DNA from 2 places in the Azonexus hydrophilus genome. Region 1 is predicted to be linked to the other one. Evidence: riboswitches for the same ligand, from Rfam matches in the RefSeq annotation. Region 1 holds a riboswitch; the other holds the start of a gene.
The links. A riboswitch is a leader RNA that binds a small molecule or an ion and turns the genes downstream of it on or off. The one in region 1 is predicted to bind S-adenosylhomocysteine.
Positions count from the first base shown of each region.

Region 2: linked by a shared signal. The riboswitch ahead of metH (methionine synthase) and the one ahead of ahcY (adenosylhomocysteinase) in region 1 are both predicted to bind S-adenosylhomocysteine.

Region 1 is NZ_CP151406.1:121,821-127,952, reverse strand. Features, by position in the region: gene metF (methylenetetrahydrofolate reductase [NAD(P)H]) at 1-609, opposite strand, end outside; gene AADV58_RS00545 (TlyA family RNA methyltransferase) at 606-1,433, opposite strand; gene ahcY (adenosylhomocysteinase) at 1,464-2,864, opposite strand; S-adenosyl-L-homocysteine riboswitch at 2,938-3,002, opposite strand; gene AADV58_RS00535 (HD-GYP domain-containing protein) at 3,023-4,228, opposite strand; gene metK (methionine adenosyltransferase) at 4,292-5,455, opposite strand; gene AADV58_RS00525 (lysophospholipid acyltransferase family protein) at 5,615-6,132, shown strand, end outside.
Region 2 is NZ_CP151406.1:277,384-283,515, forward strand. Features, by position in the region: gene AADV58_RS01335 (sigma-54 dependent transcriptional regulator) at 1-620, shown strand, start outside; gene AADV58_RS01340 (cache domain-containing protein) at 617-2,626, shown strand; S-adenosyl-L-homocysteine riboswitch at 2,685-2,758, shown strand; gene metH (methionine synthase) at 2,831-6,132, shown strand, end outside.

The DNA.
Region 1 (6,132 bases):
CAGTTTGGTGAAGCCGACGATGGGCATGATGCCGGGCACGATCGGGATGTCGACGCCGAGTGCGCGCGCTTCGTCGACGAAATGAAAGTAGGCGTCGGCGTTGTAGAAATACTGGGTGATCGCCGAGTTGGCGCCGGCCTTGACCTTGCGCGCGAAGGCCTCGAGGTCGTCCTTCGGGCTGCGCGCCTGCGGGTGCCATTCCGGGTAGGCGGCGACTTCGATGCTGAAGTGGCTGCCGGTTTCGGCGCGGATGAATTCGACCAGTTCGTTGGCGTAGCGGAATTCGCCGGTCTCGGCCATGCCCGACGGCAGGTCGCCGCGCAGGGCGACGATGCGGTGGACGCCGGTCGCCTTGAATTCGGCCAGGATTTCGCGGATCGATTCGCGCGTCGAGCCGATGCACGACAGGTGCGGCGCAGCGTCGAAGCCTTCGCTGGCGATTTCGCGGACGATGGCGAAGGTGCGCTCGCGGGTCGAGCCACCGGCGCCGTAGGTGACCGAGAAGAACTCGGGTTTCAGCTTGGCCAGTTCGGCCCGGGTGGCGCGCAGTTTTTCCACGCCTTCGGGCGTCTGCGGCGGGAAGAATTCGATCGAGATATTGGTGTTCATTTTTTCAGCCAGATAAAGAATTCGCGGTTGCCGTCGCCGCCGGTGATGGGGCTGTCGAGCCAGGCTTTTGCGGTCAGGTCGAGTTGCCGGGCCAGATCAAGAAAGCGTCCTTCGACTTCGCGGTACAGCGTCGGGTCGCGCACGATGCCGCCCTTGCCGATGTTGTGCGGGCCGACTTCGAACTGCGGCTTGATGAGCAGCAGCAGGTCGCCGTCGGCGGCGAGCAGCGCCGGTAGTTGCGGCAGCACCAGGGTCATCGAGATGAACGAGACGTCGCCGACGATCAGGTCGAAACCGCCGGTCGGCATGGCGTCGCCGAGATCGGCGGCGCTCAGGGCGCGGCAGTTGATGCCTTCGAGTGCGCTGACGCGCCCGTCGTTTTTCAGCTTGCCGTGCAGTTGTCCGTGACCGACATCGACGCCGACCACTTGCGTGGCGCCGGCCTGCAGCAGGCAGTCGGTGAAGCCGCCGGTGGATTGCCCGACATCGAGGCAGGTCCTGCCGGCGACAGCGATACCGGTGTGCGCCAGGGCGCCGGCCAGCTTGAGGCCGCCGCGCGAGACGTAGCGGTCGCTTTCGTCTTCGACAACGGTGAGGACGGCGTCGGCCGGCAGTTCCAGCGATGGCTTGGCGATCGCCTTGCCGTCGGCGAGTACCCGGCCTTCGCCGATCAGCCGCTGCGCCTGCGTGCGCGACGCTGCCAGTCCGCGCTGGACCAGCAGGGCGTCGGCGCGCAGCAGGCCGTGACGGTCGACCGGCGTCTTGACCGGTTTCTCGTCACGTTGCCGACCGCCCTGGCGGGCATGGAAGGAGTTCATGCTCATCGGGGCGGTCTCGGTGGCAGCTGCGGACGATCAGTAGCGGTAGTGGTCGGCCTTGTACGGGCCTTCCACCGGCACGCCGATGTAGTCGGCCTGTTGCTGCGTCAGCGTCGACAGCTGCACGTTGAGCGTCTTCAGCTGCAGGCGGGCGACCTTTTCGTCGAGGTGCTTGGGCAGCGTATAGACACCGACCGGGTAGTCGGCGGTCTTGGTGAACAGCTCGATCTGGGCGATGGTCTGGTTGGCGAACGACGAGGACATCACGTAGGACGGATGGCCGGTACCGCAACCGAGGTTCACCAGGCGACCCTTGGCGAGCAGGATGATGCGCTTGCCGTCCGGGAAGATCACGTGGTCGACTTGCGGCTTGATCTCTTCCCACTGGTACTTTTCCAGCGAGGCGACGTCGATTTCGTTGTCGAAGTGGCCGATGTTGCAGACGATGGCGTTGTTCTTCATCGCGGCCATGTGGTCATGGGTGATGACGTGGAAGTTGCCGGTCGTGGTGACGAAGATGTCGGCCTTGTCGGCGGCGTATTCCATGGTCACCACGCGGTAGCCTTCCATGGCGGCCTGCAGCGCGCAGATCGGGTCGATTTCGGTGACCCAGACTTGTGCCGACAGGGCGCGCATGGCTTGCGCCGAACCCTTGCCCACGTCGCCGTAGCCGCAGATCACGGCGATTTTGCCGGCGACCATGACGTCGGTGGCGCGCTTGATGCCATCGACCAGCGATTCGCGGCAGCCGTAGAGGTTGTCGAACTTGGACTTGGTGACCGAGTCGTTGACGTTGATGGCCGGGAACTTGAGGTCGCCACGTTGGTGCATCTGGTACAGGCGATGGACGCCGGTGGTGGTTTCTTCGGTCACGCCCTTGATCTGGGCTAGGCGCACGGAATACCAGGTGGGGTCGGTGGCCAGCTTGGCCTTGATGGCGGCGAAGAGGATGGTCTCTTCTTCGGAGCCCGGCTTGGCCAGGACGGAAATGTCCTTCTCGGCCTTAGCGCCCAGGTGCAGCAGCAGGGTGGCATCGCCGCCGTCGTCGAGGATCATGTTCGAGTAACCGCCGTCGGCCCATTCGAAGATGCGGTGGGTGTAGTCCCAGTAATCGACCAGGGTTTCGCCCTTGACGGCGAAGACCGGGATGCCGGCGGCAGCGATGGCGGCGGCGGCGTGATCCTGGGTCGAGAAGATGTTGCACGAGGCCCAGCGGACTTCGGCGCCGAGCGCGGTCAGCGTCTCGATCAGCACGGCGGTCTGGATGGTCATGTGCAGCGAACCGGTGATGCGTGCGCCCTTGAGCGGCTGGGTCTTGGCGAATTCTTCGCGAATGGCCATCAGGCCCGGCATTTCGCCTTCGGCGATGCGGATTTCCTTGCGACCCCAGTCGGCAAGGTTGATGTCGGCAATGACGTAGTCTTGGGTATTGGCCACAGTAAGCTCCTGAATAACTGTGACGGGGAGGGGCGGTGTTCAACTCACCGAACCCCCTGCGCCCGGCAGGGTTGGACAGTGAGCGCAGTTTTGAACCGAGCCTGAGAGATAGGGTCTCTTGCAGCGCTCCTCGGTAGGTGGCGGATTATAAACCGTTTTCAGACTGTTTCGGCAGCCCAGTAGCGGTCCACATCCTTGATTCCCCATTTTTCGGCATCTTCCCGGCCGGCGATCTTTTCGGCGCTGCGCGCCAGATCGATGGTTTCCGGCTTCAGGTAGCTTTGCGAGCGGGTCGAGAAAAATACCTTGAGCCGCGGTTTGAGCAGCGATTGCCCATTCTGTTCGACGACCACGCCGAGCTTGCCGGATTCGAGCCGGACCAGCGAACCGACCGGGTAGATGCCCAGGCTCTTGACGAAGGCCTGGAAGATGGCCGGATCGAAATGCCCCTTCCATTCGGCCATCCGCCGGATCGATTCGGCAGGGTCCCAGCCGGCCTTGTACGGGCGGTTGGAGGTGATTGCGTCGTACACGTCGCAGACCGCGCCCATGCGCGCGTAAAGACTGATCGCCTCGCCGGACAGGCCGGCCGGATAGCCGCTGCCGTCGAATTTTTCATGGTGGTGCAGGCAGACGTCGCGGGCGATTTCGCTGGCGCCGTTGCCGGCCAGCAGAAGTTTGTGGCCTTCTTCCGGGTGGGTCTTGACCACGGCGAATTCGGCGTCGGTCAGCTTGCCGGGTTTGTTGAGCACGGCGCTCGGCATCATCGCCTTGCCCAGATCGTGCAGCAGACCGGCCATGCCGGCTTCGCGCGTTTGTTGCTCGTCGAGTCCGAGCTGGCGGGCCAGCGCGATCATCAAGGCGCAGACGGCGACGGAATGCAGGTAGGTGTAGTCGTCCGCCGTCTTCAGGCGGGCGATGCTGACCAGCGCACCAGGGTTGCGCAGCATCGAATTGGAAATTTCCTCGACCAGCGGCGCTGCGGCTTCGGCTTCGATGGCCTTGCCCATGCGCGCTTCCTGGAACATCGAGACCACGGCTTCACGGCCTTTGGCGACGATGCGCGAGGCACGTTTTACTTCGTCGGCAAAGGCGGCCTTGGGCTGAACGACGGGGGGCGGCGGGGGAATTTCCTCGATGGTCTCGAATTCATCCTCGCTGCGGGTGCGGTCCGCTTCGACATCGATGCCCTTGTTGATGTCGATCCACACTTCGCGGATGCTGCTTTCCCTGATCAGGACCAGGTCCTGCGCATCCTTGAGGACGAAGCGGGTCCGCCAGAACGGGTGTTCCAGCCAGTCGCCACAGAAGGCCTGAAGGTGCATGCCGAGACGTAGATGCTCGACCGGGATTTTTTTCAGCATATGTGGCAATACTAGCAAAAATAAAAGGGGCCGAAGCCCCTTTTGTCTTGCTGTTGTTGCCGATTACAGGCCGGCGTCGCTTTTCAGCAAATTGGCGCGGTCGGTGGCTTCCCACGAGAATTCCGGCTCGTCGCGGCCGAAGTGGCCGTAGGCGGCGGTCTTCTGGTAGATCGGGCGCAGCAGGTCGAGCATGTTGACGATGCCCTTCGGGCGCAGGTCGAAGTGCTTGCGGACCAGGGCGGTCAGCGTTTCGTTGCTGACCTTGCCGGTGCCGTAGGTCTCGACCATGATCGAGGTCGGCTCGGCGACGCCGATGGCGTACGAAACCTGCACCAGGCACTTGCTGGCCAGGCCGGCGGCGACGATGTTCTTGGCGACGTAGCGGGTGGCGTAGGCGGCCGAGCGGTCGACCTTGGACGGGTCCTTGCCGGAGAAGGCGCCGCCGCCGTGCGGTGCGGCCCCGCCGTAGGTGTCGACGATGATCTTGCGGCCGGTCAGGCCGCAGTCGCCCTGCGGGCCGCCGACGACGAAGCGGCCAGTCGGATTGACCAGGAACTTGATGTCGCCCTTGATCAGCTCCTTCGGCAGCACCGGCTTGATGATCTGCTCGATGGTCGCTTCGCGCAGGTCTTCCAGGCTGATGTCCGGCGAATGCTGGGTGGACAGCACGACGGTGTCGATCGAGTGCGGCTTGCCATCGACGTAGCGGATGGTGACCTGGGACTTGGCGTCCGGGCGTGCCCACGGCAGGCGGCCGTCCTTGCGCAGCATGGCCTGGCGCTCGACCAGGCGGTGCGACAGGTAGATCGGCAGCGGCATCAGCGACGGCGTTTCGTCGCAGGCGTAGCCGAACATCAGGCCCTGGTCGCCGGCACCCTGGCCGAGGTTGTCGTCGTAGGCAGCATTGACGCCCTGGGCGATGTCCGGGCTCTGCTTGTCGTAGGCGACGAGCACGGCACAACCCTTGTAGTCGATGCCGTAGTCGGTGTTGTCGTAGCCGATGCGCTTGATCGTGTCGCGGGCGATCTGGATGTAATCGACGTTGGCGTTGGTGGTGATTTCACCGGCCAGCACAACCAGGCCGGTGTTGCACAGGGTTTCGGCGGCAACGCGGGAATGCTTGTCCTGCGCCAGGATGGCGTCGAGGATGGCGTCGGAAATCTGGTCGGCGACCTTGTCCGGATGGCCTTCGCCAACGGACTCCGAGGTGAACAGGTAATCGCTCATGGAAAGCTCCAGTGGTCCTTTGATCCGGCGTTACCTGCTTCGGACCACGAGCTGGCGACGCTTTAGCAGTATTTGTGAATCGCCCCGCAAGTTGTCTGTTTAACTCGGCGATCCCATAATGATAGGCCTTTGCTGATTTCTTTCAACCCCCGGGGTCTCATGGTTTTCCTGTTCCGTCTGCTGTCGCATCTGCCGCTGTCCGCGATTCACCGGCTGGGTGGCTGGCTCGGGCGCCTGACCTATCTGTTGTCGCCGACCTATCGGCGCAACCTGCGCGGCAACATGGCGCAGGCCGGCATCGACCCGGCGCTGAACCTGCCGGCGGCGGCCGAGGCCGGCAAGCAGATGCTGGAGTTGTCGCGCATCTGGATGCGCACGCTCGACGAAGCCAATGCGCAGGTGGTGAACGTGGTCGGTCGGGGGCATCTTGAAGCCGCCCTGGCGGCCGGTAAAGGTGTCGTTTTCCTGACGCCGCATCTCGGTTGCTTCGAAATCACCGCGCAATACCTGTCTTCGTTCGGCGACATCACCGTGCTTTACCGGCCGCCGAAATCCGCCGCCGCCCAGGAGCTGATCCTGATGGGGCGCAAGCGGGCTCAACTGCATCTGGCGCCGGCCGACCTGTCCGGCGTCCGGGCGCTGATCAAGGCGCTGAAGAAAGGACAGATGGTCGGCAT
Region 2 (6,132 bases), 160 kb from region 1:
CCCAGGGCGGCACGCTGTTCCTCGACGAAATCGCCGAAATGCCCGCCGCCGCCCAGGCCAAGCTGTTGCGCGTGCTCGAGGAGCGGCGCATCCGGCCGGTCGGCTCGGAACAGGAAATCCCGGTCGACGTGCGCGTCATCGCCGCCACCAACCGCAATCTCAAGGAAGAAGTCGCCCAGCAGCGCTTCCGCCAGGACCTCTACTACCGCCTGCAGGTCGTCGAACTCAATCTGCCCGCCCTGCGCGAGCGCCCCGACGACATCGCCCTGCTCGCCCGCCATTTCATCGCCAGCATGGCGCAGGCGCTGAACGTGCCGCCGCTCGACCTGACGCCGCGTGCCCTCGCCCGCATGGCCGCCTATGACTGGCCGGGCAATGTACGCGAACTGCGCAACTTCATCGAGCGCTCCCTGATCCTCGGCTGGTTCGACCTGGGCACCGACGACGACACTGGTGACGACGGTGACGGCGCCAGCGGCGAGCGCCTGGAAGCCGTCGAGAAACGGCACATCCTGGCCACGCTGCAGGCCTGCCACGGCAACAAGTCGGAAGCCGCGCGCCGCCTGGGCATCTCGCGCAAGACGCTGGACCGCAAGTGCACCGCCTGGGGCTGCGAGTGAGCGACAAACCCCGGCGGCAGTCGATCCGCCAACGGCTGCTGGTGCTGGCCCTTCTGCCGCTGGGCGTCGTGCTGCCGCTGCTGCTGATCATCCTCACCCAATGGGGTAGCGCCTATCTCGACCGCTTGCTGGTGGCCAAGGTCGGCGCCGATCTGGGTATCGCCAACGGCTACTACGAACGCGTCAGTGCCGGCATCGGCACCGCTGTCGAAGGTCTGGCCGGGTCAACTCGCCTAGCCGGCCAGGTGCACGCTGCGACTTCCGATCCGGCCGCCCTGCACCACTGGCTGGACACCGAAAGACGGCGCCTGAAGCTGGATTTCCTGCACCTGCTCGACGCCGACGACTGCGCTCCCGCTTATGCCGGCAAGCCCTGCTTCGCCGGCTGGCCGGTCATCAACCGCGCCCGTTCGGGGCAGGCGCAGACCGATAACGACATCTTTACCCCCGGCTTGCTGGCCGCCATCGAGCCTGCCCTGGCCCGCCGCGCGCATACGCCGCTGCTGCCGACCCAGAACGCCGCGCCCGATCCGCGCGTGGCCGAAGACCGGGGTCTGGTCGTGCATAGTGCCGCCCCGGTCTACGCGCACGATGGCCAGCTGCTCGGCGTGCTGGCCGGCGGCGTGCTGCTCAACGGCAATCTCGAATTCGTCGACCGACTGAACGAAATCGTCTATCCCGATGGCGAACTGATGCTCGGCAGCGTCGGCACGGCAACGCTTTTCCTCGGCGACGTGCGCATTGCCACCAATGTCCGCCTGTTCGAAGGCGGCCGCGCCATCGGTACCCGCGTCTCACAGGCGGTACGTGACGCCGTGCTCGGCGCAGGCGAAACCTGGCTCGACCGCGCCTTCGTCGTCCAGGACTGGTACTACTCCGGCTACCGCCCGCTGATCGACAGTCGCGGCGAGCGCATCGGCATGCTTTACGTCGGTTTCCTCGAAACGCCGTTTGCCGAAGCCCGCAATTCGGCGCTGTCCGGCATCGTCGCGCTGTTCGCGCTGACCATGCTGCTGGTTGCGGTATTCGGCGTGCTCTGGGCGCGCCAGGTCTTTCATCCGATCGAGCGCATGCACGCGACCATGAACGCCATCCAGAACGGCGACGGCACCGCCCGCGTCGGCCCGGTGCCCAATGTCGACGAGGTCGGCGACCTGGCCCGGCACTTCGACCGCCTGCTCGAAAGCCAGCAGGCACAGGCGCTCGCCCTGCAACGCTGGGGCGAAGCCCTGGACGGCAAGGTGGCCCAGCGCACTGCCGAATTGCAGGAAGCGCTGGCAACCCTGCGGTCGACGCAGGGCAAGCTGATCACTCAGGAAAAAATGGCCGCCATCGGCCAGTTGACCGCCGGCGTCGCCCACGAAATCAATAATCCGATTGCCGTCATCCAGGGGAATCTGGAAATGGCCCGCGAAGTGCTCGGCGAGCAAGCCAAACCGGTCGAACCGGAATTCCGGCTGATCCTCGACCAGGTGCACCGCATCCGCCTGATCGTCACCAAGCTGCTGCAATTCGCCCGGCCGCAGGAATACGTCGGCTACCTCGAACCGGTCGGCGCCCAGCAACTGATCCATGATTGCCTGCTGCTGGTCGGCCACCTGTTGCGCAAGGGCAATATCGCCATCGAGCAACAGATCGATTCGGCGCGACTGGTCACCTGCAACAAGAACGAGTTGCAGCAGGTCGTCATCAATTTGTTGGCCAACGCGATCCAGGCCATGCCCGACGGCGGCACGCTGCGCCTTGCGGTCGAGGACTGGGACGAGGCCGACATGCCGATCGGCCTGCGCCTGAGCGTCACCGATTCCGGCCCGGGCATCCCGGAAGCCGACCGCGAACATCTGTTCGAGCCCTTCTACACCGCCCACAAACCCGGCGGCCACGGCCTCGGCCTGTGGGTCAGCAAATCGCTGGTCGAACGCTACGACGGCCGCATCACCGTCGACTCGCCAGACGGCAGCGGCGCCGTGTTCACCGTCTGGCTACGCTGCGAGCCGCTGGGCTGAGCGACTGTTTTTGCAGGGAAAACTTGGCTTTCGTGCCGTCGACGGCTACACTTCACCCCCTGCCGAGGAGCGCTGCGACCCTTTGACCACATCGGGGCCAGGCTCGGCAACGATCAACGGCGCTCGCAAACCCTGTTCCACTCGCCGGTTTGCAGCGCCGTTCGCTTTTGCGGCGTCACCGGTGCTTTGCCGAGGTAAGCCATGATCCAGCCCGACCGTACTGCCGAACTCCACGCCCTGCTCGAACAACGCCTGCTCGTCCTCGACGGCGCCATGGGCACGATGATCCAGCGCCACGGCTTGCAGGAAAAGGATTACCGGGGCGAGCGCTTCGCCGATCATCCGCACGACCTCAAAGGCAACAACGACCTGCTGGTGCTGACTCGCCCCGACATCATCGGCGGCATCCACCGCGAGTACCTGGCCGCCGGCGCCGACCTGATCGAGACCTGCACCTTCAACTCGACCGCCGTCTCGCAGGCCGACTACAACCTGACCGAGATCGTCTACGAACTGAACTTCGAAGGCGCGGCGCTCGCCCGCAAGCTGTGCGACGAATTCACCGCGCAGAATCCGGCCAAGCCGCGCTTCGTCGCCGGCGTCCTCGGCCCGACCTCGCGCACCGCGTCGATCTCGCCCGACGTCAACGACCCCGGCTACCGCAACGTCACTTTCGACGAACTGGTCGCCAACTACGTCGAAGCCACCACCGGCCTGATCGAGGGCGGTGCCGACATCCTGCTCGTCGAAACCGTCTTCGACACGCTCAACGCCAAGGCCGCGCTGTTCGCCATCGAGAAATACTTCGACATCGCCGGCCGCCGCTGGCCGGTGATGATCTCGGGCACGATCACCGACGCCTCCGGGCGCACGCTGTCCGGCCAGACCGCCGAAGCCTTCTGGAACTCGCTGCGCCACGTGCAGCCGCTTTCCTTCGGCCTCAACTGCGCGCTCGGCGCCAGCGAACTGCGCCAGTACGTCGAGGAACTGTCGCGCGTCTGCGACTGCTACGTCTCGGCCCACCCGAACGCCGGCCTGCCGAATGCCTTCGGCGGCTACGACGAAACCCCGGAACAACTGGCCGACGAGATCGCCGGCTGGGCCGAGCGCGGCATCGTGAACATCGTCGGCGGCTGCTGCGGCACCTCGCCTGAGCACATCCGCGCCATCGCCGAACGGGTGTCCACGGTCAACCCACGCAAAACGCCAAAAATCGAACCGGCGCTGCGCCTGTCCGGGCTGGAAGCCTTCAACGTCACCGCCGACTCGCTCTACGTCAACGTCGGCGAGCGCACCAACGTCACCGGCTCGCGCGCCTTCGCCCGGATGATCCTCGAAGGCCGCTTCGACGACGCCCTGGCCGTCGCCCGCCAGCAGGTCGAAAACGGCGCCCAGGTCATCGACATCAACATGGACGAGGCGATGCTCGATTCGCTCGCCGCGATGGACAAGTTCCTCAAGCTGATCGCCTCGGAGCCGGACATTTCGCGCGTGCCGATCATGATCGACTCCTCCAAATGGGAAGTGATCGAGGCCGGCCTCAAGTGCATCCAGGGTAAAGGCATCGTCAATTCGATCTCGATGAAGGAAGGCGAAGCCAAGTTCCTGGAACAGGCGAAACTCGCCCGTCGCTATGGCGCCGCCGTCATCGTCATGGCCTTCGACGAAAAGGGCCAGGCCGACACCTACGCGCGCAAGATCGAGATCTGCGGCAAGGCCTACGAACTGCTCACCGGCATGGGTTTCCCGGCCGAAGACATCATTTTCGACCCGAACATCTTCGCCATCGCCACCGGCATCCCGGAACACGACAACTACGCCGTCGATTTCATCGAGTCGGTGCGCTGGATCAAGGAAAACCTGCCGCACGCCCACATTTCCGGCGGCGTTTCCAACGTCTCCTTCAGCTTCCGCGGCAACGACCCGGTACGCGAGGCCATCCACACCGTCTTCCTCTACCACGCCATTAAAAACGGCATGACCATGGGCATCGTCAATGCCGGCATGCTCGGCGTGTACGACGACCTGGAAGCCGAACTGCGCGCCAAGGTCGAGGACGTGGTTTTGAACAAGAACCCCGGCGCCGGCGAGGCGCTGGTTGATTTCGCGCAGACGGTCAAGGAAGGCAAGGCCAAGGACGCCGGCCCCGATCTGTCGTGGCGCGAGCAGTCGGTCGAGAAGCGCCTGGAACACGCGCTGATCAAGGGCATCACCGATTTCGTCGTGGCCGACACCGAGGAAGTGCGCGCCAAGCTCGAAGGCGAAGGCAAGCCGCCGCTGGCGGTCATCGAGGGCCCGCTGATGAGCGGCATGAACGTCGTCGGCGACCTGTTTGGCGCCGGCAAGATGTTCCTGCCACAGGTGGTCAAATCGGCGCGCGTGATGAAACAGGCGGTCGCCCACCTGCTGCCCTTCATCGAAGCCGAAAAGGCCCGTACCGGCCTCGGCTCCAAGGGCAAGATCCTGATGGCCACCGTAAAAGGCGACGTGCACGACATCGGCAAGAACATCGTCGGCGTGGTGCTGGGCTGCAACGGCTACGACGTCATCGACCTCGGCGTCATGGTGCCTTGCGACAACATCCTCAAGGCGGCGCTCGAACACAAGGTGGACATCATCGGCCTCTCGGGCCTGATCACCCCGTCGCTGGAAGAAATGGCGCACGTCGCCGCTGAGATGAAACGCCTCGGCATGAACCAGCCGCTGCTGATCGGCGGTGCGACGACCAGCCGTGCCCACACCGCGATCAAGATCGCCACCAACACCGACAGCCCGGTGGTTTACGTGCCGGACGCCTCGCGCGCCGTCGGCGTCGCCACCAAGCTGCTGTCGACCGACCAGAAGGCCGGCTACGTCGCCGAAATCGCCGCCGAATACGAAGCCGTGCGCACCGAACACGCCGGCCGCAAGGGCGCCACGCTGGTCAGCCTGGCCGACGCCCGCGCCAATCGTTTCACGTGGAACGAAGCGTACACACCGGTCAAACCGGCGCAACTCGGCCGCCAGACGCTGGACATTCCGCTCGTCGACCTCGTCCCCTACATCGACTGGTCGCCCTTCTTCCAGAGCTGGGACCTGGCCGGCCGCTACCCGGCCATCCTGACCAACGACGTCGTCGGCGAAACCGCCCGCCAACTCTTCCACGACGCGCAGGCAATGCTGGCGAAAATCGTCGCCGAGAAATGGCTGACCGCCAGAGCCGTGTTCGGCCTCTACCCGGCCCGCGGCGAGAACGAGGACATCGTGCTGTACACCGACGAGTCGCGCAGCGTCGAGGCAACTCGCTGGGTCGGCCTGCGCCAGCAGATCAAGCAGCCGGCCGGGCGTTTCAACACCGCACTCGCCGATTTCGTCGGTGAAAACGACTACGCCGGCGCCTTCGCCGTCACCGCCGGCCTCGGCATCGACGACCGCGTCGCCGCCTTCGAAGCGGCCCACGACGACTACTCGGCGATCATGCTCAAGGCCCTGGCCGACCGCTTCGCCGAAGCCGCCGCCGAATGGCT